Regions from separate parts of the Paraburkholderia sp. BR10936 genome, predicted to be linked through region 3. Evidence: predicted binding sites of a transcription regulator. Region 3 holds the regulator's gene; each other region holds the start of a gene.

Region 1 (9,569 bases), on a different contig from region 3:
GCTTCTCGTTCGGCGCGCTGTTCGAAGGGATTTCCGGCTTCGGCACGCCAATCGCCATCACGAGTTCGCTGCTCATCATGCTCGGCTTCCCGACGCTCGAGGCCCTGACCTTCACGCTCATCTTCAACACGGCGCCTGTTGCGTTCGGTGCGCTCGGCGTGCCGATCACGGTGCTCGGCGCGGTCACGCACCTGCCCGCCGATCTGCTCGGTCAAATGGTCGGCCGCCAGTTGCCGTTCTTCGCCTTGCTGCTGCCGTTCTATGTCATTGCGATCTACGCGGGCATGGGCGGCATGCTGCGCATCTGGCCGGTGCTGCTCGTCTCGGGCGGCAGCTTCGCCCTCACGCAGTTCATCACCGCCAACTTCATCAACTACAGCCTCACCGACGTGCTCTCGTCGCTCGTCTCGCTGATCCTCACCATCCTGTTCCTGCGCGTGTGGAAGCCCGCGCCCGATCCGCGCTTCGCCATCAAGGTCGATCGCGCGAAGGAAGCGCGCGGCGCCGTGACGGGCGCGCAGGGCTGGTATCCGTGGATCATCGTCGCGGCCGTCGTGATCATCTGGACCGTCGCGAGGGTCTTCACGATCGGCGAGGTGAAAGTGCCGTGGCCGGGCCTCGACAAGGCCGTCTACATCACGCTCTACAACACGCCCTATGGCGCGATCTGGGACTTCCAGCCGCTCGCCACCGGCACGGCGATTCTCGTCGCGGCGATCATCACCGCGTTCGTCGTGCGCCTGAAACCCGCCGATTTCGGCGTCGCGATCGTCGATACCTGGGTGCAGACGCGCATCGCCATCCTCACGGTCGCGACCATCGTCGGGCTCGCGTTCCTCATGAACTACTCGGGCCTCACCTATACGCTGGGTCTCGCGGTGTCTTCGGTCGGCGCGTTCTTCCCGCTCGTTTCGGCCTTCCTCGGCTGGGTCGCGGTGTTCCTTTCGGGCAGCGACACCTCGGGCAATGCGCTGTTCGGCAACCTCCAGGTGGTAGCCGCGAAACAGCTCAATCTCAACCCCATCCTGATGGCGGCGACCAACTCGTCGGGTGGCGTCATGGGCAAGATGATCTCGCCGCAAAACATCGCGACGGGCGTCGCCACCACGGACCTCAAGGGCCAGGAAGGCATTGTGTTCGCGAAGACGTTCAAGCACTCGATCCTGTTGACCGTGTTGCTCGGCATCCTCGTGTGGCTGCAGCAGAACTTGCTCACCTGGATGATTCCGCACTGAGTACGGCTCGCGCGCGGGCATGAAAAAACCCGCCTGCGCGGCGATGCGCAGGCGGGTTTTCTTTTGCGGCCTTGAGCCAGACAACGCTGGCTCGAGCGTGCGCGCAATGTTTAGTGCAGTTCGTCGACCACGAGGCTCATGATCTCCTGCGCCGGACGCGACGAGTCGATCTGGCCACTGTCGTCCACGATCGCGACGCGCGTCTGGTTGTCCGTCACGGCGCGCACGTTGAGCTTGTACTGCTTCGCGGTCTTTTCCTTGCGGCCGTGGAAGATCTGGTTCCAGAAGCCCTGCTCGTCCGAGCTGTGGTCCTTCGGATCGACATAGCGCACGTAGTAGATGCCCTTCGTGCGGTCGCGATCGTCCACCGTGAAGTTGGCGCGGTCGAGCGCGATGCCCACGCGCACCCATGCGCGGTCGTACGGCTCACCGAGCGTGATCTCCGACGAGGTGTACTGACCCGACGTGCCCTGCGCGTTCGACGAGCCGCTGCCCGATTGCTGGCCCACGGCCGCGACGTTCTGCGCGGCCATGGCGGCCGCAGCGGCGTCCGGAGCCTTCGACTTCGCGTCGGTGCCCTTGCTGTTGGCCTTGGCGTCGGCTTCGGCCGCGACCTGCGCGTCGGGCACGCCCGGCTTCGCGTTCGCGAGCGTCATCATGAGGCGCTTGAGGTACTCGGCTTCGAGCGCGGGATCGTTGGGCTTCGGCACCCACTTGCTGGTGTCGTTGTTGGTGCCCGAGAGCTGTTCGCTCAGACCCTTCTGGCTGATGAACACATAGGTGCCGCCGCTGGGCGACGTTTCGAGGCGCGTGCGGTACTTGTTGCGCTCGGCGGTCACGTACGAGTTGCCCGTGGCCCACGAGAGCGTGTTGCGGATGAGGCCGTCGCTGATCTTCGGATGGGTTTCGTTCCAGTCCGTTTCCATCACGCCCTTGTCGCGCTGGTCGACCACGAGCAGGAAGCCCTGTTCCTGCCAGAAGCGGCGCACTTGCGCCCAGACCTGCTCGGGCGTGCGGCTGTCGATGACGAGCCAGCTTTCCGTGCCGTCACGCTGGATATGCATGCCCGGCACCTGCGGGACCACCTGGGCCTCGTCGGACTGCGGCGCGGCGGCCTGGGTCTGCTTGAGCGAGGACAGCGAGGTTTCGCCGCCCTGCGGCGCGAGCGAGCGCTGGTCGGACGCTTCGTCGAGCATGTTCGGCGGCACAGCGAGCGAGGACTGCTTCGCCTTGGCGTCACTACGGTAATCGATCTTGCCTGGCGTCGGCGAGCTGCAGCCGGCGACCAGCCCGCCCGCCATCAGAAGCGCGAGCGCGCGTGCGGCAAGACGTTGATGAAAATCACTCATGTTCGGGTAATCCCTTCGGCTACGCCACGGCCAGTTTCCGTGGATCAACCAAACATTTTACCGGTCCGGCGGCCCGCTGTGCAAAAACCACGGGGTGGCACGCAATCCAGGCCCGATATCCGCAGCGGCGACGCGCGCCGAACCGCGGTCGCGGCACTCCAGACCGACCGCGCCTTAACATTCATCCACATTCGATCCGGCGCGGCGAACCTACTGAAAAGCCGCCAATTTCCTTTTGGATCAACGCATTAACTCCTCCCCACGCGCAAACGCTGCTTTGCGCTGTGCCGCCCTCCCGGCCTGGGACGCTCGCAAGAACGACCCCGGTGCTAATTTCATCTCGAAATCTCAAAAAAGATTCGTAAAAAAGCAGGACCGGAGAGCGTCATGAAAACTTGCAGCCTCACCCAGGCGGGCCGCGCCGCAGCCTTCGCCTGCGCGCTCAATTGCCTCGGCTTCGCCGCCGCGCCGGCCCGGGCCGCGCTCGGCGACACCGCGACCGTACCGGCCGGCGCCGCCCAACGCAGCATCGGTGGCGGAGCCGGCCGCGTCGTCAGCTACGTCGACGACAACGGCACGACCATCAACGCCTATGTGGGCAGCGCGGCCGGGACGGTCTTCGCGTACACGTGGCAGGGGCCGGCTCAGCCCAACGTGGGGGCGCTACTGGGCCGTTACGCAGCCGACTGGCGCAGCGCCGCCGCGGCGCTTCACGCCACCGGCCGCAACGGCCTGCACGCTGCGCGCGTGGACGGCGCTCAGGTCGTGGTCGAGACGGCCGGCCACATGCGCGCCTACGTGGGACGCGCGTGGCTGCCCGCCGCACTTCCCGCTGGCGTGAGCGTCGGGGATCTCCAATGAAGGCCCGCTCCCGGCGCCTCGCCCTCGTCGCCCCCCTCGCGCTCTTCTCGCTTTGCGCCGCGCTCACCGCGTGCGGTGGCGGCGATGCCGGAACCGCGTCCGCGAGCACAGGCGCCGCGGAACCCGCCAGCGCCTCAACTCCCTCGAGCGCGCCGTCGACCGCCGGCACGAGCCGCACGATTCCGCAATCGACCACGCCCAATGTCGTGGCCGTCACGGTGGGCCCGACGCCCACCTCGACGCGCAACATGCTGATGACGAGCGTCACGGTCTGCGTGCCGGGCACCGCGGACTGCACGAGCGTCGACAACGTCCAGCTCGATACCGGCTCCCAAGGCCTGCGCCTGCTCGCTTCGGCGCTGCCGGCAGGCTTCTCGCTGCCCCCCGTGCCAGCCGGTGCGGGGGCCGACATCGCCGGCGAATGCGCCGTGTTCGGCACGGGCTACACGTGGGGCACGGTGCGCAGCGCCGACGTGAAGCTCGCGGGCGAGACTGCCGCTTCGCTGCCGATCCAGTTGATCGCCGACCCGGCCGTGCCCGCGTCAGCGCCGGACGGCTGCGCCGGCAGCGGCCTCGCGATGAACAGCGCCGCCGCGCTGCGCTCGAACGGCATTCTCGGAGTCGGGCCGTTCAGCGCCGATTGCGGCGTGTCCTGCGTCAGGGCGGCAGCCACGCCGTGGTACTACGCCTGCCGCGCGAGCGGCTGCACGGCGAGCGCGCAACCGCTTGCGCAACAAGTCAGCAACCCGGTGGCGGGCTTTGCCACCGACAACAACGGCGTGATCATCGACCTGCCGCCCCTGGCCGACAGCGGCGCGTCCGGGGTGAGGGGGTCGATGATCTTCGGCATCGGCACGCAGGCGAACAACGCGCTCGGCAGCGCGACGGTGCTGCGCGCGAACTCGGGCACCGGCTATGTGAAGACGACGACATCGGACGGCACGGTCTACTCGCTGAGCTACCTCGACACGGGCTCGAACGCGCTGTACTTCAACAGCCCGACGATGACGCGCTGCGGGTTCTGGTATTGCCCGAGTTCGCCGGTCAGCCTCGGTGCGACGATAGCCGGCATCGACGGTGTGGGCGCTTCCGTGACCTTCGCGGTCGCAAGCTCGACGACGCTGCTCGCCACCGGCAACTGGGCCTTCAGCAATCTCGCTGGCTACAACGGTCGCGCGTTCGGCTGGGGACTGCCGTTCTTCTTCGGGCGCCGCGTGTTCACGGCGATCGCCTTGCAGGACACACCTGCAGGCAGCGGACCATTCTTCGCGTTTTGAGCGCGCCGGCGATCACCGGAGTCTTATCAGCTACAAACGACGAAGGCCTCATGCGAGGCCTTCATGAGCACAGAATGCGCCAACGACGGGGCTGCCGTAGCAACGCCACGGCGAGCAGCGTGCGTTCGTTTTAATCGTTCGAGGCGTTCGGGTCGGGCGTGGTCTTCGCGAGCTTAGGCGGCGCGAGCCAGCGGAACGTCGCGAGGCCCGACTCGTTGAAGGTGCACTCCGCGGCCGCCGGTGTGCCGACGGCCTTCTTGATACCAAGCTTTGCGACCAGCGCGGCGACCGGCGTGGTCGGCTTGCCCTCTGGCGTGCCGCCTTGGGCGACCGGAGCGGTGGGAACCGAAATCGTGCCGGGCAGCGCCGCCGCCTGCACCATCGGCGCCGTGACCGTGGGCGCCTCGTTGGCGCCCTGCGCCGTGGTGGACGCCGCCGCCGATGCGGCCGATGCGGCCGACGCCGACGGCGCCGACGCGACCACGGCGGCCGAAGCCGCGCCGTTCTCGAGCTGCCCTTCGACCACCACACGGGCGCCACGATACGTCGTCGCGCTATGCGTGACCTTGAGGTCGCCGAGCGTCGTCTCGGCAAGGCGGCTACGCATCGCCTCTTCGCAGGCGCTGGTGTTGCGGTACTGCGCCGCGCATCCCGCGAGCAGGGTGACGGCGGCCGCGAGGCCGGCGAAGCATGCGTTACGTGTGTTCATCGCTCATCCGATTTTCAGGCTGCGGCAATTGTAGCGTACGGGGCGGGGAATCCCTGACGGCGCTCGCGCCCACCTGCGACCCTGCTATCATCGCTGCTGTATATCCGTACAGTGCCACGCGTGCTTCCCGACTCTCCCGATCCGTTCTATTACCTCGCGAACTTCGAGCGTGCGCTAGCGTGGCTCGACGCGCGCTGCGCCGACCTGTTCGACGACGCCGAGCGCCGCTTCGCCGACGAATTCGTGCAGGTGCCGCAAGCATCTCGCGCGCTCTTCGTGCGCATGCTGATGCGTAAGGGCCCCTATTTTCGCGCCAGCCGGCTCGCGTACGACGAAATCGGCTGCCCGCGCGCGGCTGCGGCACCGCTCGTCGCGGCGGGTTGGCTCGACGACGCGCCCGCACTCGATCTCGGCGCGCTCGCCGCGCTCGTGACGAAAGCCGAACTGCAAGCGCTCGCCGAGCGTCTTGGCATCGCGCTCGAAGCTCGCGCCACGCGCGCGGCAACGCTCGAGGCGCTCGATGCACACTATGCCGCCGCGCCCGAACCGCGCGACTGGCGTGCGTGGTTCCCGGCTTCGTCCGACACTGTGCTTTTGTTCGCGAGCGCCCCGCTCTGCGAGCGCCTGCGCCTGATGTTCTTCGGCAACCTGCATCAGGACTGGTCGGAGTTCGTGCTCGCCGACCTCGGCGTCTTTCGCTACGAAAGCGTGCCCTTCGATCACGCCTCGCGTGCGTTCCAGCGACGCGAGGACATCGACGCGTATCTGGCGCTGCGCGATTGCCGCGACGGACTCCAGAGCGCCGCCGAGACCCAGGACTTCGACGCTGCCGGCGCCATCACCGCAACACTCGCAGCACTCGACGCGCTGGCCCCGCGCACGCAAGCGAACGCCTGGCTGCGCGCTCGCCACGACAAGCTGCGTCACGCCGCGGGGCTCGCCGCCGAGCGCGCGGGCGAACCCGAACTCGCGTGGCGCGCTTATCTCGACTGCGCTCACCCTGAATCGCGTTACCGCCGCGTGCGTGTGCTCGAACAACTGAACCGACGCGAGGAAGCGCTGGCGCTCGCGCAGACCATTGCCGATGCGCCCGCAAACGAAGAGGAAGCGCAGCGCGCGGCGCGCACGCTCGGGCGTCTCGCGCGCACGCGGGCGAAGTCGAAGACGAGCGCCGGGCCGGGGTTCGCGCAGCTCGAACTCGCGCTGCCCGCGGCGCCTGGCCCACTGCGCGTCGAGGAAGCCGCGCGCATCGCGCTCGCCGCGCCGCAAGCGCCCGTGTTCTATGTCGAGAACACGCTGATCAACGCGCTCTTCGGCCTGCTCTGCTGGCCCGCGCTGTTCGCGCCGATGCCAGGCGCGTTCTTCCACCCGTTCCAGCGCGGCCCCGCCGACCTGCACGCCGCCGACTTCGTCGCACGACGTGCTTCGCAGTTCGAAACATGTCTCGCCGAACTCGAAACGCTCGCCTACCGCGAGTCGATTGTGCGCCGCTACGCGGAAAAATCCGGCATCCAGTCACCGTTCGTCGCGTGGCCCGCATTGAGCGACGAACTGCTCACGCTAGCCCTCGACTGCTTCCCGGCCGCTCATCTGCGCCTGTGGTTCGAGCGACTGCTGCGCGAACCCGTCGCGAACCGCTCGGGTCTGCCCGATCTCGTGCGCTTCTGGCCGCACGAGCGGCGCTACGAACTGATCGAGGTGAAAGGCCCCGGCGACCGCTTGCAGGACAACCAGCGCCGTTGGCTGGCCTATTGCGTGCAGCACGGCATGCCGGTTTCCGTATTGCAGGTGCGTTGGCCCAACCTGCACGACGAAGCCGAAGAAGCAGAAGAAGCCGTCGAAAACGCCGCCCAGGCGCTGCCCGCGCCATGAGCTACACGGTGGCCGTGCGCACGCTGTGCGAGTTCACCGCGAAGCGCGGCGACCTCGACTTGCGCTTCACGCCCTCGCCCGACGCAAGCGACGGCCGCGCCGGCCACGCCGCCATCGCCGCGCGGCGCCCGCCCGGCTACGAGACCGAGATCGCGCTTTCCGGCACGTTCGAATCGCTGAGCGTGCGCGGCCGCGCCGACGGCTACGATCCCGCGCGCCGCAGGCTCGAAGAATTCAAGACCTATCGAGGCGACCTCGATGCGATGCGCGAGAATCAGCGCGCGCTGCACTGGGCGCAGTTGCGCGTCTACGGCGCACTTCTCTGCGAAAAACTCGGCCTCGATGGGCTCGAACTCGCTTTGGTCTACTACGACATCGGTTCGGGGCGCGAGACGGCGCTCGTCGAGCATGCGAGCGCGCGGGAATTGCGCACCGCGTTCGAAACGCAATGTCGTCGCTTCGTTGCATGGGCCGAGCAGGAAAGCGCCCACCGCGCCGCACGCGATACCGCGCTTGCCACACTGTGCCTGCCGCATCCGCAGTTTCGACACGGCCAGCGCGATCTTGCCGAAGCCGTCTGGCGCGCGGCGACGCAGGGACGCTGTCTGCTCGCGCAGGCGCCCACCGGCATCGGCAAGACCATCGGCACGCTCTTTCCGCAGTTGAAGGCGTGCCCGCGCGCGGCGATCGACAAAGTCGTATTTCTGAGCGCGAAAAGCTCTGGGCGTCAGTTGGCACTCGACGCGCTCGCTACGCTGACAAGCGCGCAAGACGAAGCAAGCGCCGAAGCGCATCGAACGCCCGTGCCCCTGCGCGTGCTCGAACTCGTCGCGCGCGAAAAGTCGTGCGAGCATCCCGAAGCGGCATGTCATGGCGAATCATGCCCGCTTGCGCGCGGCTTTTACGACCGTCTGCCGGCCGCGCGTGCGGCGGCGCTCGAGCGCGTGCGGCTCGACCGCGCGGCACTGCGCGAGGTGGCGAGCGAGCATGCCGTCTGCCCCTACTACCTTGGCCAGGAGCTGGCGCGCTGGAGCGACGTGATCGTCGGCGACTACAACTACTGGTTCGACGCGAGCGCCATGCTGTTCATGCTCGCCGCGCACAACCAGTGGCGCGCGAGCGTGCTCGTGGACGAAGCCCACAACCTCCCCGAGCGCGCCCGCGCGATGTATTCGGCGGAACTCGTGCAAACGCGCATCGACGCCGTGCGCCGCGCCGCGAGCGCACCGCTCAAGCGCGCGCTCGCGCGCCTGCAGAAGCACTGGAACGCGCAGAACGCCGTGTTGCCCGGCGCCTGGCGCGCGAGCGACACCTTGCCCGAAGGCCTCGTCGCCGCGCTTGGCGACGTGATCGGGGCGATCGGCGACCAGCTCGCCGAACCCGCGCTCGTGCGCGATCCCGAACTCGAGCGCTTCTATTTCGACGCCCTGCACTTCACGCGCATTGCCGAACGCTTCGATACGCATTCACTCTTCGACGTCACGCCATTGGCGCATCAGAACGCGCGCCGCCCGCGTTCCACGATCGCCATCCGCAACATCGTGCCGGCGGATGCCTTGCGCCCGCGCATCGCCACGGCACACAGCATCACGCTCTTCTCGGCGACGCTCTCGCCCACGCATTACTACAGCGACATGCTCGGGCTGCCCGCCAACACGGTGAGCATCGACATCGACACGCCATTTCGCGCCGAGCAGCTCGACGTCCACATCGCCCGCCATATCTCGACGCGCTATAAGGACCGCGAACGTTCGCTCGAAGCGCTGGTCGGGCGCGTGGCCGCGCAATTTGTCGAACGCCCCGGCAACTATCTGTGTTTTTTCAGCAGCTACGACTATCTGCAGCAAGCCGCCGATGCGTTTGCGGCACGCCATCCGGAGGTGCAAGTCTGGCTCCAGTCGCGCACCATGGACGAAGCGGATCAGCAGGCCTTCGTCGCGCGCTTCGTGGAAGGCGGCTGCGGCATCGGTTTCGCGGTGCTGGGCGGCGCGTTCGGCGAGGGCATCGATCTGCCGGGCACACGTCTCATCGGCACGTTCATCGCGACGCTCGGCATGCCGCAGGTGAACGCCGTGAACGAGGCGATGCGCGCACGCATGGATACGCTCTACGGCGACGGCTTCGACTACACCTACCTGATTCCGGGCCTGCGCAAGGTCGTGCAGGCCGCCGGGCGCGTGATCCGCACCGAGCAGGATCGCGGCGTCGTACACCTGCTGGACGACCGCTTCGCACAGCCCGGCGTGCGCGCGCTGCTGCCCACGTG
Region 2 (9,569 bases), on a different contig from region 3:
GCAGCGGTGGTTCGGGAAAATTGCTGGTGGCAGATCGGCCCGACAGGGCTATCGCTATAATGTCCGCCAGGTTGACGTATTCGTAACTTCGGAGCATGTGAATGAAAGTCCTTGTGCCAGTCAAACGCGTAGTCGATTACAACGTGAAGGTTCGTGTGAAGTCGGATGGCACGGGCGTCGACATCGCGAACGTGAAGATGTCGATGAACCCGTTCGACGAAATCGCCGTGGAAGAAGCGGTGCGTCTGAAGGAAGCGGGCGTGGCGACCGAAGTCATCGCCGTTTCGGCGGGCGTGACGCAAGCGCAGGAAACGTTGCGTACGGCGCTGGCCATCGGCGCGGATCGCGCGATCCTCATCGAGTCGAACCAAGACCTCCAGCCGCTGGCTGTGGCCAAGCTGCTGAAGGCGCTGGTCGACAAGGAACAGCCGCAACTCGTCATCCTCGGCAAGCAGGCCATCGACGACGATTCGAACCAGACCGGCCAGATGCTCGCCGCGCTGGCGAACCTGCCGCAAGCCACCTTCGCCTCGAAGGTGATCGTGGCCGACGGCAAGGCGACGGTGTCGCGCGAAGTGGACGGTGGCGCGGAAACGCTGTCGCTCAAGCTGCCCGCAGTCGTTACGACGGATCTGCGCCTGAACGAGCCGCGCTACGTCACGCTGCCGAACATCATGAAGGCGAAGAAGAAGCCGCTGGAAACCGTCAAGCCCGAAGACCTCGGCGTCGACGTCGCGCCGCGTCTGAAGACGCTGAAGGTTGCCGAGCCGCCCAAGCGCAGCGCAGGCGTGAAGGTGCCGGACGTGAAGACGCTGGTCGAGAAGCTGAAGACGGAAGCCAAGGTGCTGTAAGGAGCGAGACGAAAATGACGAATCTGGTTATTGCTGAACACGACAATCACTCGATCAAGGCCGCGACGCTGAACACGGTCGCCGCAGCACAGAAAATTGGCGGCGACGTGCACGTGCTGGTCGCGGGCCACAATGCGCAAGCCGCAGCGGATGCCGCCGCGAAGATCGCAGGCGTCGCAAAGGTGCTGCTTGCCGACGCGCCGCAACTCGAGCAGGGTCTCGCCGAGAACGTCGAAGCGACGGTCCTCGCGCTTGTGCAAAATGCGGCGAAGAACTACACGCACATCCTGGCTCCGGCAACGGCAGCGGGCAAGAACGTCACGCCGCGCATCGCCGCGAAGCTCGACGTCGCGCAGATCAGCGACATCACCGCCGTGGATGCGCCGGACACGTTCGAGCGCCCGATCTACGCGGGCAATGCCATCGCGACGGTGCAATCGGTCGACCCGATCAAGGTCATCACCGTGCGTACGACGGCATTCGATGCAGTTGCAGCCGTTGGCGGCAGCGCAGCAGTCGAGAAGCTCGACGCGGCAGCGGACAGCGGCCTCACCCAGTTCGTCGGCCGTGAAGTGACGAAGCTCGACCGTCCGGAACTCACGAGCGCAAAGATCATCGTCTCGGGCGGGCGGGGTCTGGGCAGCGGCGAGAACTACACGAAGGTGCTGGAGCCGCTCGCGGACAAGCTGAACGCCGCACTTGGCGCATCGCGCGCAGCGGTGGATGCTGGCTACGTGCCGAACGACTATCAGGTCGGCCAAACCGGCAAGATCGTCGCGCCGCAACTGTATGTGGCGGTCGGCATCTCGGGTGCGATCCAGCATCTGGCCGGCATGAAGGACTCGAAGGTCATCGTCGCGATCAACAAGGACGAAGAAGCACCGATCTTCAGCGTGGCCGATTACGGCCTCGTGGGCGACCTGTTCACGGTCGTGCCGGAACTCGTGAAGGAACTCGGCTGAATCCGGCCGGTGTATCGAACGACGAGCGCCGCGTATCATGATTGAACGCGTGGCGTGAGACGAAGCAACAAAGGGGCGCTGCGGCGCCCCTTTGTCATTTGAGGAACCGCATACCGACAGGAGGAGACTGAAATGTACCAGGCGCCCACGAGCGACATGCTGTTCGTCATGAAGGAACTGGCCGGCCTCGAAGAAATCGCCAACTTACCGGGCGGCGAAGACGCCACGCCCGAAACGGTCGAAGCGGTGCTGCACGAAGCCGCGAAGCTGTGCGGCGAAGTGCTCGAGCCGCTGAACGCCGAAGGCGACCGCAATCCGAGCCGCTGGGAAAACGGCAACGTGCACGCCACGCCCGGTTTCAAGGCGGCATTCCGCCAATACGTGGAAGGCGGCTGGCAAGGCGTGCAGCATCCTCAGGAATACGAAGGACAAGGTTTACCGAAGCTCGTCGGCACGCCGTGTGTGGAAATGCTCAACGCGGCGAACCTTTCGTTCGCGTTGTGTCCGCTGCTCACCGACGGCGCCATCGAAGCGCTCCTCACCGCCGGCAGCGAAGCGCAAAAGCAGCGCTTCGTGCCGAAGCTCATCTCCGGCGACTGGACCGGCACGATGAACCTCACTGAGCCGCAGGCGGGCTCCGATCTCGCCGCCGTGCGCACGCGCGCCGAGCCGCAAGGCGACGGCACGTACAAGGTGTTCGGCACGAAGATCTTCATCACGTGGGGCGAGCACGACATGGCGGAGAACATCGTCCATCTCGTGCTCGCGCGCACGCCCACGGCGCCCGAAGGCGTGAAGGGCATTTCGCTCTTCATCGTGCCGAAGTTCCTCGTCAACGAAGATGGCACGCTCGGCGCGCGCAACGATGTGCACTGCGTATCGATCGAACACAAGCTCGGCATCAAGGCGAGCCCGACCGCCGTGCTGCAGTTCGGCGACCATGGCGGCGCGATCGGCCAGTTGATCGGCGAAGAGAATCGCGGCCTAGAATACATGTTCATCATGATGAACGCCGCGCGTTTTGCGGTGGGCATACAGGGCGTGGCCGTCTCCGATCGCGCGTACCAGAAGGCGCTCGCCTATGCGAAGGAGCGCGTGCAGAGCCGCCCGGTGGACGGTTCCGCGAAAGCCGCGGTGAGCATCATCCATCACCCCGACGTGCGCCGCATGCTCGCCACGATGCGTGCGCTCACCGAAGCCGCGCGTGCGCTCGCTTACGTGGCGGCCGGCGAGAGCGACCGCGCGCATGGCGACCCCGACGAGGCGGCCCGTGCGCGGCATCAGGCGCGCTACGAGTACCTCGTGCCGATCGTGAAGGGCTGGAGCACCGAACTCGCGCTCGAAGTGACGAGCCTCGGCGTGCAGGTGCATGGCGGCATGGGCTTCATCGAGGAAACGGGCGCGGCGCAGTTCTACCGTGACGCACGCATTCTGCCGATCTACGAGGGCACGACGGCGATCCAGGCGAACGATCTCATCGGACGCAAGACGCTGCGCGACGGCGGCGCGGCGGCAAAGGCGCTGCTTGCCGATATCGCGCAGACCGTCGACGCGCTGGCCGCACAACGAGGCGCGGCGTTCGAGTCGATGCGCAAGCATCTCGCGGCGGGTAAGGATGCGCTGGCATCGGCCGTGGACTTCGTGCTCGCGAAGTCGAAAAGCGATCCGAACGCGGTATTCGCGGGCAGCGTGCCGTATCTGAAGCTGGCGGGCATCGTGCTGGGCGGCTGGCAGATGGCGCGCGCCATGCTCGCCTCGCAGCGTCTCATGCGGGAGGACCCGAAGTTTCATGGCGCGAAGATCGCCACGGCGCAGTTCTACGCGCAACACGTCTTGCCGCAGGCGGTGGCGCTCGAAGCGGCGATCGTCAGCGCCAACGGCAGCGAGGGCGTGCTGGCGCTAGCGGAGGATCAGTTCTGACGCAGCCGCGCGCTACTCACAGCGAGAAATGAAACACGGCGCCCTGGCGGCGCCGTGTTCGTTCACGCAGCGTGGCTGGCTTCAGGCATACGCCGGACGATGCGAGCCTTGCGTGTCGCCGAGATAGCGGTGCACCGAAAGATCGTCCGCGCGGATGGCGGGCTGTTTGCCCGAGATCAAGTCGGCGAGCAATTGGCCCGAACCGCACGACATCGTCCAGCCGAGGGTGCCGTGACCCGTGTTCAGGAACAGGTTCGAGATCGGCGTGCGGCCGACGACCGGCGTGCCGTCCGGCGTCATCGGGCGCAGGCCGGTCCAGAAGGTGGCCTTCGTCGTGTCGCCGCCGCCCGGGAACAAGTCGTTGACGCACATTTCGAGCGTCTCACGGCGCGCTTGCTTGAGCGTCTTGTCGAAGCCGACGATCTCGGCCATGCCGCCCACACGGATGCGGTCGTCAAAACGCGTGATCGCGATCTTGTAGGTTTCGTCGAGCACGGTCGAAACCGGCGCGGCACTCGCATTCACGATCGGCGCCGTGATCGAATAGCCCTTGAGCGGATAAACCGGAATCTTCACGAGGCCCGCGAGCATCTTCGTCGAGAAGGAGCCGAGCGCGACCACGAACGAATCGGCGCGCACCAGCTCGCTGCCGCATTGCACGCCCGCGATACGGTCGCCCTGCATGGCGAGGCCGTCGATCGGCGTGTTGTAGCGGAATTTCACACCCAGTTGTTCGGCCATGGCGGCGAGGCGCGTGGTGAACATCTGGCAGTCGCCGGTTTCGTCGCCGGGCAGACGCAGGCCGCCGGTGAGCTTGCCCGACACCGCGGCGAGCGCCGGTTCTGCGCGGCCGAGTTCGGCTGCGGTGAGCAGTTCGTACGGAACGTTCGCGTCCTTGAGCACGGCGATGTCCTTCGCTGCGCCTTCGAACTGCTGCTGCGTGCGGAACACCTGAAGCGTGCCGCCCGTGCGGCCTTCATACTCAATGCCCGTGTCGGCGCGCAACGCCTGCAGGCAGTCGCGGCTGTATTCCGCGAGACGCACCATGCGGCCTTTGTTGAGCGCGTAGCGTTCGGCCGTGCAGTTCTGCAGCATCTGCCACATCCACTGCAGCTGGAACTTCGTGCCGTCCAGACGAATGGCGAGCGGCGCGTGCTTCTCGAACATCCACTTGATCGCCTTGAGCGGCACGCCCGGCGCGGCCCACGGTGCGGCGTAGCCCGGCGAGATCTGTCCGGCATTGGCAAAACTGGTTTCGAGCGCGGGACCGGCCTCGCGGTCGATCACCGTGACTTCGTGGCCCGCGCGGGCGAGATACCAGGCGCTGGCCACACCGACCACACCACTGCCCAACACGACGACTCGCATAGCTGCTCCATATAGTTTCGTTGAGCTACGCCGCGTTGCCGGGCCCTTGGAAGCCGTCTTTTGGCACCGATAGGGAAGAAGGCATGAAAATCCGGGTGTAGCCAGTATTTGTAGCTATGCTATTGTTGTATGTCCAGGTTTTGTTATCGTATTTTTTAGATTTTCGGGAAGAAATCATGAGAACGCAGCGCCAACCGGTCCGCGCGCTCGACCGGCTCGATCACCGCATCCTGAAGCTGCTCCAGGAGGACGGCCGCATGGCGATGAAGGACCTCGCGGAGCAGGTCGGGCTCTCGGTCACACCGTGCATCGAGCGCGTCAAGCGCATGGAGCGCGACGGCGTGATCACGGGTTACTTCGCGCGTGTGAATCCCTCGGTGCTGGGTGCGGCGCTGCTCGTGTTCGTGGAGATCACGCTCGATCACAAGAGCGGCAACATGTTCGACCAGTTCCGCCGCGAGGTGCAGAAGATTCCCGAAGTGCTCGAATGCCATCTCGTCTCGGGCGACTTCGACTATCTCATCAAGGCGCGCATCGGCGAGATGGCCGACTACCGCAAGCTGCTCGGCGACATCCTGCTGCAACTGCCGGGCGCCGTGCAGTCGAAGAGCTACGTGGTGATGGAAGAGATCAAGGAGACGCTGACCATCGCCGTGGGGGAATGAACGGGTAACAGCGGGCTGAAGGCGGCCCCTTTTTTAGGACTCGACAACGCGGATCGATACTGTATATTTATACAGTATCGATCCGCGCTTTCATGTCCATTTTCTCTACCCGTGACTGATTCCCATCACCCCGATCCCGACGCCTGGTATCCCGTTGCGCCGCCCACGGCGCGCAAGGGGCGCGGGGCGGTCACGAACCTGCAAGGGCGCTACGAAGTCGACCAGCGCGAAGCGTTCGACGACGGCTGGCAGCCCACGGGTGTCGGCGGGGAGCGCGATGGTGATGGCGATGAAACCGGCGAGCCCAGGCTGCGCACCGAAGTCTTCGAAGAGCGCGCGAAGAGCATCCTCACACGCAACCAGTCGCCGGACATTCCATTCAACGTCTCGCTCAATCCGTATCGCGGCTGCGAGCACGGCTGTATCTATTGCTTTGCGCGGCCTACGCACAGTTATCTCGGCCTTTCGCCGGGGCTCGATTTCGAGAGCCGAATCTACGCCAAGGTCAATGCGGCGGAGTTGCTCGCGCGGGAAATCGCCAAGCCGTCGTACGAGCCCGAGCCGATTGCGCTGGGCGTGAATACCGACGCCTGGCAACCGGTGGAGCGCGACCTGCGCATCACACGCCGCGTGGTCGAAGTGCTGGCGGAACGGCAGCATCCGTTCGCGGCCATCACGAAATCCTCGCTGATCGAGCGCGATCTCGACCTGCTCGCGCCGATGGCCGCGCGCCAGCAGTTCATGGCGGCAATCACGATCACCACACTCGACGCCGATATCGCCCGCTCGCTCGAACCGCGTGCGGCGACACCCGCGCGGCGGCTGCGTACCATCCGCACGCTCGCCGAGGCCGGTGTGCCGGTCGGCGTGAGCATCGCACCCGTGATTCCGTTCGTGACCGAGCCCGACATGGAGCGCGTGCTCGAAGCCTGCGCCGAGGCCGGTGCGACAAGCGCGAGTTACATCGTGCTGCGTTTGCCGTGGGAGGTCGCGCCGCTGTTCCAGGACTGGCTGGCGGCGCACTTCCCGCAGCGCGCCGAGCGCGTGATGAGCCGCGTGCGCGACATGCGCGGCGGCAAAGACTACGAATCGGCGTTTTCGCAGCGCATGAAGGGAACGGGGCTGTGGGCCGACCTGCTCAAGCAGCGCTTTCACCATGCCGTGCGGCGCCTCGGGCTCAACGAGCGGCGCCACGGCATTCTGGACATGTCGGCGTTCGTGCAGTCGAAGACCGTGCGCGAGAAGCCTCAGCTCGACCTGTTCTGAGCCGTTACTGCGCGATTTACTGCGAGAGCGCCTTCGCGGCCTCGACCTGCGACTCGAAGTACGTTTGAAACGAGAGTGCGAGTCCCGTCATCAGCAGGAACGCGCCAATCAGCAGCGAGAAGATCACGACGAAAATCACCGTCCAGCCCGAGCGGCTCGTGCGGCCTTTCTCCACGAACGCGGCGTTGAACTGCGCGTCCCATTTGGCGTCGGGGCGAAGTCCGTAGACGATTGCCGCCAGAAACGCCGAGAGGACCGACACCGCGCCGATCACGGCGAGCACCCAGCCGGGAATCGAGGCGCGCTCGGTGGCGACGAGCAGCATCACGCCCGGAATGCCGAGGAGCGTGCCGAACAAATGCGCCCAGCCCCACACGTCGCGCGGGCCATACAGGTAGAAGCGGTGGGCGCCGAGACTGCCAAACAGGAAGGCGAGGGCGGCGGTGAGCGTCTTGGAGCGAAAGCGTGCGAGGTTCTTGTCGTTGGGCATGGGCTCGGGCGAAACGTGGGCGTCGGCCGCCATGAGCGCATTACGTCGAACGCGCACGGGCCGCCGGGCATTGTATGCCGCACGACGCGCTTGCAGCACAAGCGCACGCTTATGCCCGGCACCATGGTCTGCCCGCGTCACGGTTTCGTGTAGGTCACGCGATAAATCGCGCCCGCATAGTCGTCGCTGACGAGGAGCGATCCGTCGGGCAGCGGCAGCACGTCGGCGGGGCGGCCCCATTGGGTCTCGTCTGAATTGAGCCAGCCCTGCGCGAACACTTCTTGGCGTGCGTTCGTGCCGTCCGGGTTGGCGATCACGCGCACCACGCGATAGCCGACCTTCTTGCTGCGGTTCCACGAGCCGTGCTCGGCGATGAAAATGCTGTTCTTATAGTCAGCCGGGAACATCGAACCGGTGTAGAAGCGCATGCCAAGCGACGCCACGTGCGCGCCGAGCTTGAGGACGGGGGGCGTGAAGCCGCTGCACGGATGGCCTGCGCCGAACTCGGGGTCGGCGACATTGCCGCCGTGGCAATAGGGAAAGCCGAAGTCCTCGCCCACGTGCGCGAGGCGGTTGAGCTTGTCGTCGGGGATGTCGTCGCCGAGCATGTCCCGGCCGTTGTCGGTGAACCAGAGCTCATGCGTCTGCGGATGCCACGCGAAGCCGACCGTGTTGCGCACACCGCGGGCGATGGTCTCGTAGTGCGAGCCGTCGGGCTCCATGCGCCCGATCATCGCGAAATGCATGCGCTGCGGGTCGCTGGCCGGCAGACAGACGTTGCACGGCGCGCCTTGCGGCACGTAGAGCTTGCCGTCGGAGCCGAAGGCGATGAACTTCCAGCCGTGGTGGCGCTCGGCGGGCAGCGAATCCGTGACGACGACGGCTCTGGGCGGATCGTCGAGATGACGGTCGATGTCGTCGAGCCGCACGATCGACGAAACCGCTGAAACGTACAATGCGCCGTTGCGCCAGGCCACGCCCACCGGCATCGTCAGTCCCGAGGCCACGATATGGCGCTTGATGGCTTTGCCGTCCTTGAGTTCGAGCGCGTAGACGTCGCCGTCCGTACTCCCCACATACAGGAGGGTGCCGTTGCCTGACAGCGTCATTTCGCGCGCACCGGGCAAGTCGGCGGACAGCACCTCGATGTGGAAGCCCGGCGGCAGCTTGATGCGCTCGATGGGAAGCGCCGCTTGAGCGAACGGCGCCGCGAGCAGGGCGGCGGCAAAGGCGAGACACGCCGCTGCAAAGCGTCGGGCCGACTCGCGAGACACCGGAAAAAAGGAGCTGCCACCCACGCCGCCGCCACAAACGCGACGCGGCCATTGCACGAGTCGTCTGAAAGTCGCCACAATTCGCTCCAGGGCCCGCCCATCGTGGGCATGAGCCGCAGTTTGACCGCTTTGTTGATCGCTTTGTCTCGCCGCTTTCCGCGCGCCGGCGTGCAATTTCCCGTTAAGTGTTTGTTATGCCTCCGGTTTCGGGCTATAATCGCATGTTTCAGTAGTCCCGAACCCCCGGTTTTCAAGGATTTTCGTATGGTCATCATCCGTCTGGCACGCGGCGGCTCGAAGAAGCGCCCGTTCTACAACATCGTCGCAACCGACTCGCGCAACCGTCGCGACGGCCGTTTCATCGAGCGCGTGGGCTTCTACAACCCGGTCGCTACCAAGGGTGAAACGCTGCGTATCGCTCAAGATCGCGTGACGTACTGGAAGGAAAACGGCGCGCAAATGTCGCCGGCCGTCGAGCGCCTCGTGAAGGAAGCGCAAAAGACCGCCGCCGCTGCGCCGGCTGCTTAAGTCTTTAAGCGTCTTTTCAGTCTGTTGTCCGTGTTTCACCCGTGTACGCGGTGCATGATCCGCGTATGCAATATCAAGCTGGTCGCAAGGGGTGCCGATGTCCGCGCATGACGCCAAATCTGCCGTAGAGGCGAACGACGCGTCGGAAAGCGGGGCGCCCGAAGTTGCAGCCAGCGGCGCCGGCAAGGCTGCCGCCCGCGGCGCGCCGTCCTTTGGTGCGTTCGTGCGCAAGCCTGCGCGCGAGA
Region 3 (9,569 bases):
TGCCGCCGTTAATCCTGCATCTCGCGGCCCGTGAGCCGCAGGAACACGTCTTCGAGATTCGCGGGCCGGTGCAGATAGCGCAAATCAGAGCGATGGCGCAGCTTCGCATGGACAGGCGCAGGGTCGTCGACATAACAGAACAGCGTCTCGCCGCTGATCTCGGTGCGCTTCGCGTCGGCCGCAAGTTCATCGCGCAACGCGACCGGGTCCGGTCCGTACACCTCGATCACATCGCAGCCGATCTCCGATTCGATCAGCGCCTTGGGTGCGCCCTCGGCGATCTTGCGGCCTTCCTCGATCACGCAGACCCGATTGCAAAGCCGTTCGGCCTCCTCCATGAAATGCGTGGTGAGGAGAATCGTTTTGCCGCGCGCGAGCAGCGAGCGCAGCCGCTCCCAGATCAGATGCCGTGCCTGTGGATCGAGGCCCGTAGTGGGCTCGTCCATCACAAGCACGTCCGGGTCGTTCACGAGCGCGCGCGCGAGTGTGAGACGTCGGCGCATGCCGCCTGAGAGTTCGCCCACGCGTGCGTCGGCCTTGCTTTCGAGGCGCGCGAATTCGAGCAACGGCGCGACGAGGTCGCGCGTTTCGCGCGCAGACAAGCCGAAGTAGCGGCCGAACACGAGCAGGTTCTCGCGCACGGTGAAGTCGGGGTCGAGATTGTCGAACTGCGGCACCACCCCCACGCGCTGGCGGGCGTGGCGCGCGCGCGCCGGCACCGGCTCGCCGCACAGGCTGATGCGACCCGCATCGGGCGAAACGATGCCGAGCAGCATGCGCAGTGTCGTGGTTTTTCCCGCGCCGTTCGGGCCGAGCAGTCCGAAGCACTCGCCGGGAACGACGTCGAACGACAGGCCGTTGACGACCGTCCTGTCTCCATAATGTTTGATGACCTGCTCGAATTCGATGGCGGGTGCGGGCATGGACCGGTTGAACGTGAGTCGATCGGGCATCGCGCGAGTCGCTCGAAGTACCGAACGAAAAATCGCACGAAACGAGGCGGCCCATTTTAGTGCATTGCTGCGCGGCGGGTCGGGCGTCGCTCACAGGTGTTTTGACGACGCACGAGGTAAATGCATGTCGCGGCAAGCATCCAGCACTGTGCAAGATGCGTGCGCCGATTGAGACGTGCCTGGCGTTTTTCGATGCACACCTGGCGTTTTCCAGCCCTTGCGTGTGGAATTGCGGCGCACCATCATGAGAATCGCACAGCCTGCAAATCACGCGGGCGGGGAGAAGCGATCATGGCGAGCTATAAAAAAATTCTGCTCTGTTACGACGGCTCGCGCGAAGGCCGCAAGGCGCTGCGGTGCGGCGCCGATCTTGCACTCGATCTGCAGGCCGAGACGCACTTGCTCTCGGTCGTCGACATGCGTTCGACGATCGCCCAGAGCGCCGGCCTGTTGACCGACGTGGCCTGCGGCCGCTTCGAGGAAACGGCGCGCGAGATTCTTCAGGAAGGCGTGGACTGGCTAACCGAGCGCGGCGTGCGCGCTCAGGGGCATTTCGCGTTCGGTCATCCGATCGACGAAATCGCGAATCTGGCCAACGAGCTGAATGCCGACCTCGTGGTGGTGGGCCACCGCTGCCGCACAGGGCTCTCGCGTTGGTGGATGGGCGCCGGCAACACGCCGCTGCTCGACCGCGTTTCGTGCAGCATTCTCGTGGCGTGTTCGTCGGCGGCTGAGGAAAAGCAGCAGCAAGCCGCCGCGTAGGGGATCAAGCGGGCCGGCTCGCCTGGAACCGGCCTGTTAGCGCTGCCACTGCCGATCTATCTCAGTTCGAGACGTTTCCTTCGCTTAGCTCGACCGCCGAGAGCTTCCACGAGAAGAGCCCGTGACGCTGCAGAATGGCGGCGTAGTGCTCGCCCGTACTGCCGCGGTCCCACGTGAGCGCGAACTCATTGAGGCCGCGATAGCCCGCCGTGGTCACCGGCCGCGCCTCGGGCGCGGGGGTGCCGGATACGGCCGGGGCCGGTGGCGCGGCGGAGGCGGGTGCCGATTGCGGCGGCTCTGCCGATTGCGCGGATGGCGCGCCGGATTCCGCTGGCGGCGGCGCGTGTGGCCGGTCGCCGGGCTTGCCCGTCGGCGGCATGCCATCGAGCAGGGCGGCCACGCCTTCCGGTGTGGCGTAGGCATCCACGAGCGGACTAATCAGTGCCGCGCCAATTACGGCGCCGAGGATCAGCAACGGATTGCTGCTGTGCTGCCCCTCGACGCGCCGGTGCAGCATCTCGCCCACCTGCTGTTTCAGGCTCAGGCGCAGCGCAGGGTAATCGACGTATTCGTTGAGCGCGACGGCGTCACGCGCGTCGGCCGCGGCTTTCATGTGTTTCACCGCGATATAGGGCGACGCATAGGCGTAGCCGATCGCGGCAACGACCATTGCGACGGCGACCGTGATCGCAACGGGCTTTTTCCAGCCTTGGGTCTTGCGCGGGGTAGAGAGAGATTCCGTCATCGGCATAGGGCAAATCGTTTAAACACGGTGTTGACCGCAAACCGGGCTAAACGATCCCGCCCGTAACCTCTTCTCACATTTGTGCAGCGTTGCTGCTTACTTCGCGAGTGCCGCGGGCAGGTCGCTGTGCTGCTCGGCGATGCAGCGGTCGATTGCGCGGCAAACCGCGTCGACCGTGCCGACGAGGATGAGCCGCGACGGACCCTGATAGACGCGCACGGGCGCGCGGCGCATGGGCTGTTCGGTGTTGAGCGTGCTGTTGAGCGACACGCGCGCAAACGCCGGCTGTGCCGAGGGCAGCACGGGCAGGTCGGCTGCGCTGGCCGCCACCATCTCAGGCGAGTCTTCGAAGAGCGAACCGCTCAGTGCGGCAGCCGAATCGCGGACTTCGCGGACCGCGCACGAGGCGATTCCACGGAGATGGCGAAGGCGGCCGAATTGGCGGAAGGGCAGCAGGCGGGCAAGACGTTCCATGACTCTCTCCAGGTATGCGCAGATGGTGCGCAAACAATGTGCAAACCGCGCTCAGACGGATTCCTTAGAATTCGGTGGGGCGGATCAGCCCGACCGCGATGCCTTCGAGCGCGAATTCCGCGCTGCCGGCCTCGACGAAAATATTGTCGTAATCGGGGTTCTCGGCGATCAGCTCGAGCCCGTTCGGACGGCGCTTCAGGCGCTTGACGGTCACGTCGTCGCCGAGGCGCGCCACGATGATCTGGCCGTCTTTCGCTTCGGCCTTTTTCTGCACGGCGAGCAGGTCGCCGTCGAGGATGCCGGCGTCGCGCATGGAAAGGCCGCGCACCTTCAACAGGTAGTCGGGGCGGCTCGAGAAGAGCGCCGGGTCGCACATGTAGTTCTGCGAGATGTGCTCCTGCGCGAGGATCGGGCTACCCGCAGCGACGCGGCCGACGAGCGGCAGCGAGAGTTGCATGATGCTCGGGTGCGGGAGCGTGAACTGGTGCGGCAGGTCGTCGGGCCCCGGCACGAGGCGGATGCCGCGCGAGGCGCCCGCAGCCAGTTCGATCACGCCCTTGCGCGCCAGCGCACGCAGATGCTCCTCCGCGGAGTTGGCGGAGCTGAAGCCGAGTTCCGCCGCGATCTCGGCGCGCGTGGGCGGAAAGCCCGTGCGCTCGATGGCCCGGCGAACCAGATCGAAAACCTGCTGCTGTCGTGCGGTGAGTTTGGTCATGGCGCCACTGTATGTTTGAACAGGTAACTGTATTTTTATACAGTACTCGCCACTTTTCAAGTGTTACTTGAAATTCATCGACTGAACGTTGCCATCAGGCCGTTTTCCCGTGTTTGCGCGGATGAAACCGCGCTCCAACAGCGACTTCCTCTGTCCTTACCACTTTTGCGTATTAAAAAATAAGAAAACATCATTTTTAATAATGTAAGGGGATCGCTAGACTGGCCTCCATCGTTAGCTGCAGTTTCATCAATGAGCGCAAACGAGCACACACGAGAACGGAGAACAGATAGATGGGCACGACACATACGGGGCGCGCGGGCTGGCTGAAAACACTGGCGGCAAAACTGGTCATCGGCGTTGCGCCGCTCGTCGGCGTCACGGCGATGGCGGCTATGGTGCCGCTGGCCGCTCACGCGGATACATCGCTGCTCAACGTCTCCTACGATCCGACGCGCGAGCTGTACCAGGACATCAACGAAGCCTTCATCAAGCAGTGGAAGGCGAAGACGGGCGAAACGCTCACCATCAAACAGTCGCATGGCGGCTCGGGCGCACAGGCGCGCTCGGTGCTCGACGGTCTGCAGGCCGACGTCGCGACGCTCGCGCTGGCATGGGACATCGACGCACTCGCCAACAAGGGCATCGTCGCGAAGGACTGGCAAAAGCGCCTGCCCGACAACGCCTCGCCATACACGTCGACCATCGTGTTCCTCGTGCGCAAGGGCAACCCCAGGCACATCAAGGACTGGGACGATCTGACCAAGCCGGGTGTCTCGATCGTCACGCCGAATCCGAAGACCTCGGGCGGCGCGCGCTGGAACTATCTCGCGGCGTGGGCGTATGCGCTGCACCAGCCGGGCGGCGACGAGCAGAAGGCGAAGGACTTCGTCACGAAGCTCTACAAGAACGCGGGCGTGCTCGACTCGGGCGCGCGGGGAGCCACGACGAGCTTCGTGCAGCGCGGCATCGGCGATGTGCTGATCGCATGGGAAAACGAAGCATTTCTCTCGCTCAAGGAGTTCGGCCCGGACAAGTTCGAGATCGTGGTGCCTTCGGTGAGCATTCTGGCTGAGCCGCCGGTTGCCGTGGTGGACAAGGTCGTCGACAAGAAGGGCACGCGCAAGGAGGCCGAAGCCTACCTGCAGTTCCTCTATAGCGAAGAGGGCCAGGAGATCGCCGCGAAGAACTTCTACCGTCCGCGTTCGGACAAGGTCCCGGCGGCGCTCACGGCGAAGTTTCCGAAGCTTAAGCTCTACACGGTCGACGACACGTTCGGCGGCTGGCCCAACGCGCAGAAGACGCATTTCGCGGATGGCGGCGTGTTCGATTCGATCTATCAGCCGCAGTAAAGCTGTCGAGCAGTCAAGCAGCAGGCGGTCAAGCAGTAAGCGGTCCGCATAACGACGTGACCGCATAACAACGAAGCGCGCCTACGGGCGCGCTTTTCGGCGCGAATCTGCAACGCACGAATCGCGCAACCCATGTCTGGACGATGAGCATGACAACGTTTCGATTGCGCAAGCCCAGTGCGCTGCCTGGCTTCGGTTTGACGCTTGGCATCACGGTGGCCTATCTGAGCCTCGTGGTGCTCATTCCGCTTGCCGCCACCTTTCTCAAGACGGCGACACTCGACTGGAGCCAGTTCGTGCGCGCCGTGTGGTCGCCGCGCGTGATCGCGTCGTACCGGCTCACGTTCACCGCCGCGCTCGGCGGGGCGCTGATCAACGCGGTATTCGGCTTCCTGCTCGCGTGGGTGCTCGTGCGCTATAGGTTTCCGTTCAAACGGGTGATCGATGCGCTCGTCGATCTGCCGTTCGCGCTCCCGACTTCCGTGGCGGGCATTTCGCTCGCCGCCGTGTATGCCGGCAATGGCTGGATCGGCCAGTTCCTGCAGCCGCTCGGTCTGAAGATCGCCTTCACGCCGCTCGGCGTGCTCGTGGCGCTGACCTTCATCGGCTTGCCGTTCGTCGTGCGCACGGTGCAGCCGGTGCTCGAGGACTTCGAGCGCGAACAGGAAGAGGCCGCTGCGTGCCTCGGCGCCTCGCGCTGGCTCACGTTCCGCCGTGTCGTGCTGCCCGCGGTGCTGCCGGCGCTCCTCACGGGTTTCGCGCTCGCGTTCGCGCGTGCGCTGGGCGAGTACGGCTCGGTCATCTTCATCGCCGGCAACGTGCCGATGAAGTCGGAGATCACGTCGCTGCTCATCATCACCAAGCTCGAGCAGTACGACTATGCGGGCGCAACGGCGCTTGCCGTGATGATGCTCTGCGTCTCGTTCGTCATGCTGCTGCTCATCAATTCGCTGCAGTGGTATTTGCAGCGCCGCACGAGCCGGGGTGTAACGGCCGGCAGCGCGCCGAGTGCCGTGGTGGGCGCAACCGTCGCGGGAGGTGCGCAATGAGCACGCTGCCGCAACAACGAAGCACGCGCCGGCCGGACCCGGTCACCGAATCACCGTGGGTGCGCTGGCTGCTGACCGGCATTGCGCTCGCGTTTCTCGCGCTGTTTCTCGTGGTGCCGCTCGTCGCGGTGTTCTGGCAGGCGCTGTCGAAGGGTATCGGCTTCTACTTCACGTCGCTCGTCGATCCCGACGCGCTCTCCGCGATCAAGCTCACGCTCATCACCGCGGCGATCGCGGTGCCGTTGAATCTGGGCTTCGGCCTCGCGGCGTCGTGGGCGATCGCGAAGTTCGAGTTTCGCGGCAAGGCGCTGCTCACCACGCTGATCGACCTGCCGTTTTCAGTTTCGCCCGTGATTTCAGGTCTCATCTACGTGCTGCTGTTCGGCGCGCAGGGCTGGCTCGGGCCGTGGCTCGAAGACCGCAACGTGCAGATCATCTTCGCGGTGCCGGGTATCGTGCTCGCCACCATCTTCGTGACGTTCCCGTTCGTCGCGCGCGAGCTGATTCCGCTGATGCAGGCGCAGGGCAACGACGAAGAAGAGGCCGCCCACGTGCTGGGCGCCTCGGGCTGGCAGATGTTCCGCCGCGTGACGCTGCCCAATATCCGCTGGGGTCTGCTGTACGGCGTGATTCTCTGCAACGCGCGCGCCATGGGCGAGTTCGGCGCGGTGTCGGTGGTGTCGGGTCATATTCGCGGCCAGACCGACACGATGCCGCTGCACGTCGAGATTCTTTACAACGAGTACAACTTCGCGGCGGCGTTCGCCGTGGCATCGCTGCTCGCGTTGCTCGCGCTCGTCACGCTCGGCCTGAAGCTGCTCGCGGAGCGCCGCCTTTCGGCGGAACTGCGCGGCGCGGACGAGATTCCCGCCTACGCCGGCCCGCAACCCGTGGCCGTGCAACATGTTTCACAACACGCAGCGCCTCGCGCCGTGCGCCAACCGATTCAAGTAGGGGAGCAGTAAACATGGGCATCACCGTCAGCAATCTGCACAAGCGCTTCGGCGACTTCACCGCCCTCGACAACGTCTCGCTCGACTTTCCGCCGGGCGAACTGGTTGCGCTGCTCGGACCTTCCGGTTGTGGCAAGACCACGCTCCTGCGCGTCATTGCGGGCCTCGAATACGCCGACGCGGGCCAGGTCGTGTTGCAAGGCCAGGACGTGGGCGAGGTGGGCGCGCGCGAGCGCCAGGTGGGCTTCGTGTTCCAGCATTACGCACTGTTCCGCCACATGACGGTGTTCGAGAACGTGGCGTTCGGCCTGCGCGTGAAGCCGCGCAGCGAGCGGCCCTCGGAGGCCGTGATTCGCGAGAAGGTGCATGAACTGCTCAAGCTCGTGCAGCTCGACTGGCTCGCGCAGCGCTATCCGTCCGAGCTGTCGGGCGGCCAGCGTCAGCGCATCGCGCTTGCGCGCGCGCTCGCCGTCGAGCCGAAGGTGCTGCTGCTCGACGAACCGTTCGGCGCGCTCGACGCCAAGGTGCGCAAGGAGTTGCGCTCGTGGCTGCGCCGCCTGCACGACGACCTGCATATCTCGACGATCTTCGTCACGCACGACCAGGAGGAAGCGCTCGAGGTGGCCGATCGCATCGTCGTGATGAATCATGGGCACGTGGAGCAGGTCGGCAGCCCGCAGGACGTCTATGATCATCCGCAGACGGCCTTCGTCTACGAATTTCTGGGCGCCGCAAACCGGCTGCGCGGCAGCGTCGATGCACGCGGTTTCGTCGCCGAGGGCGCGGCGCAGCCGATCTCCGTGCATGCGAGCTTCGAAGGGCCCGCGCTCGCCTACGTGCGGCCGCACGACCTCGTGCTGCACCGCCAGGCGAGCGATCATCGCGACGGCATCGTCGTCGACGTGCGCCGCGTGGTGACGCTGGGCGGCTCGGTGCGCGTGGAGCTGGAAAGCCGCACGGGCGGCGCGCTCGAAGCCGAGCTCGACCGCGAGTCGTGGCGTGCGCTGGGCCTTTCGGTCGGCGAGGGCGTGACGGCCGTGCCGCGCGGGCTTCGCGTATTTCCGGCGCAATGAGCGCTGTAAAAAGCGGCGCAGCAAGCGTTACAGTGCTCACATCGACAAAAACGAATAATCGGTCAGCAGTCCCGGAGAGAAGACCATGAATTTTCAGCAGTTGCGTTTCGTGCGCGAAGCCGTACGGCAGAACATGAACCTGACCGAAGTGGCGAACGTGCTGTATACGTCGCAATCAGGCGTCTCCAAGCAGATCAAGGATCTCGAAGACGAGCTCGGCGTGGACATTTTCATTCGCCGCGGCAAGCGCCTGACCGGCCTCACGGAGCCTGGCAAGGCCGTGCATCAGCTGATCGAGCGCATGCTGCTCGACGCCGAGAACCTGCGCCGCGTGGCGCGCCAGTTCGCAGACCAGGACAGCGGCCACCTCGTGGTCGCGACGACGCACACGCAGGCGCGTTACGCGCTGCCTAAGGTCGTGCACCGGTTCCGCGAAGTGTTTCCGAAAGTCCATCTCGCGTTGCGTCAGGGCAATCCGCAGCAGATCGCGCAGATGATCATCAACGGCGAGGCCGACATCGGCATCTCGACCGAGGCGCTCGACCGCTTCCCCGACATCGTCACGTTCCCGTGCTACTCGTGGCATCACGTGGTGGTCGTGCCGAAGTCGCATCCGCTCGTGGGCCGCGAAAATCTCACGCTCGAAGACGTGGCCGAGTATCCGGTCATCACCTACGACCAGGACTTCACGGGCCGCTCGCACATCGACCAGGCGTTCGCGAAAGCGAGCGTGGTGCCCGACGTGGTGCTGACCGCCATCGACGCGGACGTGATCAAGACCTACGTCGAACTCGGCATGGGCGTGGGCATCGTCGCGGCGATGGCCTACGACCCGAAGCGCGACAGCGAACTCGTCGCGCTCGACACGGAGCATCTCTTCGATGCGAGCACGACGCGAGTGGGCCTGCGCAAGGGCGCATTCCTGCGCCAGTACGCGTACCGGCTCATCGAAATGTTCGCGCCGCAGCTCACCGAGCAGCAGATCGCGAGCCAGCTGCGCGAGGCAACCTGAAAAGCGCGCTGACTTTCTCGGCGGGCGGCGGATCGCTTAAAATCGCCGCCATGAATACTTCCACTTCCTCCTCAGCGGCGGCGCCCAGGCTGCCGCGCATTGCCGTGCTCGCCACGGGCGGCACGATTGCGGGCTCCGCCGCGGACGCCGCGAACACCGCGGGCTACCAGGCCGGCGTGATCGGCGTTGCGCAGCTGCTCGCAGCCGTGCCGGGCCTCGACGCCATCGCCCAGATCCATGCCGAGCAGGTCGCGAGCATCGACAGCAAGGACATGTCGCTTGCGCTATGGACTACGCTCGCGCAGCGCGTGAACGAACTGCTGGCCAGCGACGAGATCGACGGCGTGGTGATCACGCACGGCACGGATACGCTCGAAGAAACCGCGTACCTGCTGCATCTCACGGTGAAGAGCGCGAAGCCATGTATCTTGACGGCCGCCATGCGGCCCGCCACGGCGCTTTCCGCCGACGGCCCGCTCAA

What was found. Region 3 encodes LexA, which represses DNA repair genes until DNA is damaged. Its sites were predicted from a motif close to ACTGTATNNNNATACAGT; they were not measured.
Region 1: a site for LexA is predicted at 5,527-5,544, ahead of AB4Y36_RS10020 (VRR-NUC domain-containing protein). Genes of this name have one in related genera too.
Region 2: a site for LexA is predicted at 5,825-5,842, ahead of AB4Y36_RS01180 (PA0069 family radical SAM protein). Genes of this name have one in related genera too.

The regions. Positions count from the first base shown of each region.
Region 1 covers NZ_JBFRCM010000004.1:104,863-114,431, reverse strand. The annotation lists gene AB4Y36_RS10045 (L-lactate permease) at 1-1,235, shown strand, start outside; gene bamC (outer membrane protein assembly factor BamC) at 1,346-2,584, opposite strand; gene AB4Y36_RS10035 (DUF2844 domain-containing protein) at 2,972-3,445, shown strand; gene AB4Y36_RS10030 (DUF3443 domain-containing protein) at 3,442-4,722, shown strand; gene AB4Y36_RS10025 (hypothetical protein) at 4,853-5,431, opposite strand; gene AB4Y36_RS10020 (VRR-NUC domain-containing protein) at 5,552-7,303, shown strand; gene AB4Y36_RS10015 (ATP-dependent DNA helicase) at 7,300-9,569, shown strand, end outside.
Region 2 covers NZ_JBFRCM010000001.1:243,642-253,210, reverse strand. The annotation lists gene AB4Y36_RS01205 (electron transfer flavoprotein subunit beta/FixA family protein) at 102-851, shown strand; gene AB4Y36_RS01200 (electron transfer flavoprotein subunit alpha/FixB family protein) at 866-1,813, shown strand; gene AB4Y36_RS01195 (acyl-CoA dehydrogenase) at 1,946-3,733, shown strand; gene AB4Y36_RS01190 (D-amino acid dehydrogenase) at 3,815-5,101, opposite strand; gene AB4Y36_RS01185 (Lrp/AsnC ligand binding domain-containing protein) at 5,278-5,766, shown strand; gene AB4Y36_RS01180 (PA0069 family radical SAM protein) at 5,878-7,032, shown strand; gene AB4Y36_RS01175 (NINE protein) at 7,049-7,555, opposite strand; gene AB4Y36_RS01170 (sorbosone dehydrogenase family protein) at 7,660-8,739, opposite strand; gene rpsP (30S ribosomal protein S16) at 9,061-9,324, shown strand; gene rimM (ribosome maturation factor RimM) at 9,422-9,569, shown strand, end outside.
Region 3 covers NZ_JBFRCM010000010.1:147,608-157,176, forward strand. The annotation lists gene nodI (nodulation factor ABC transporter ATP-binding protein NodI) at 9-923, opposite strand; gene AB4Y36_RS21580 (universal stress protein) at 1,245-1,715, shown strand; gene AB4Y36_RS21585 (DUF2939 domain-containing protein) at 1,777-2,460, opposite strand; gene AB4Y36_RS21590 (hypothetical protein) at 2,557-2,934, opposite strand; gene lexA (transcriptional repressor LexA) at 2,999-3,649, opposite strand; gene AB4Y36_RS21600 (sulfate ABC transporter substrate-binding protein) at 3,943-5,001, shown strand; gene cysT (sulfate ABC transporter permease subunit CysT) at 5,151-6,050, shown strand; gene cysW (sulfate ABC transporter permease subunit CysW) at 6,047-7,015, shown strand; gene AB4Y36_RS21615 (sulfate/molybdate ABC transporter ATP-binding protein) at 7,018-8,076, shown strand; gene AB4Y36_RS21620 (CysB family HTH-type transcriptional regulator) at 8,162-9,088, shown strand; gene AB4Y36_RS21625 (asparaginase) at 9,139-9,569, shown strand, end outside.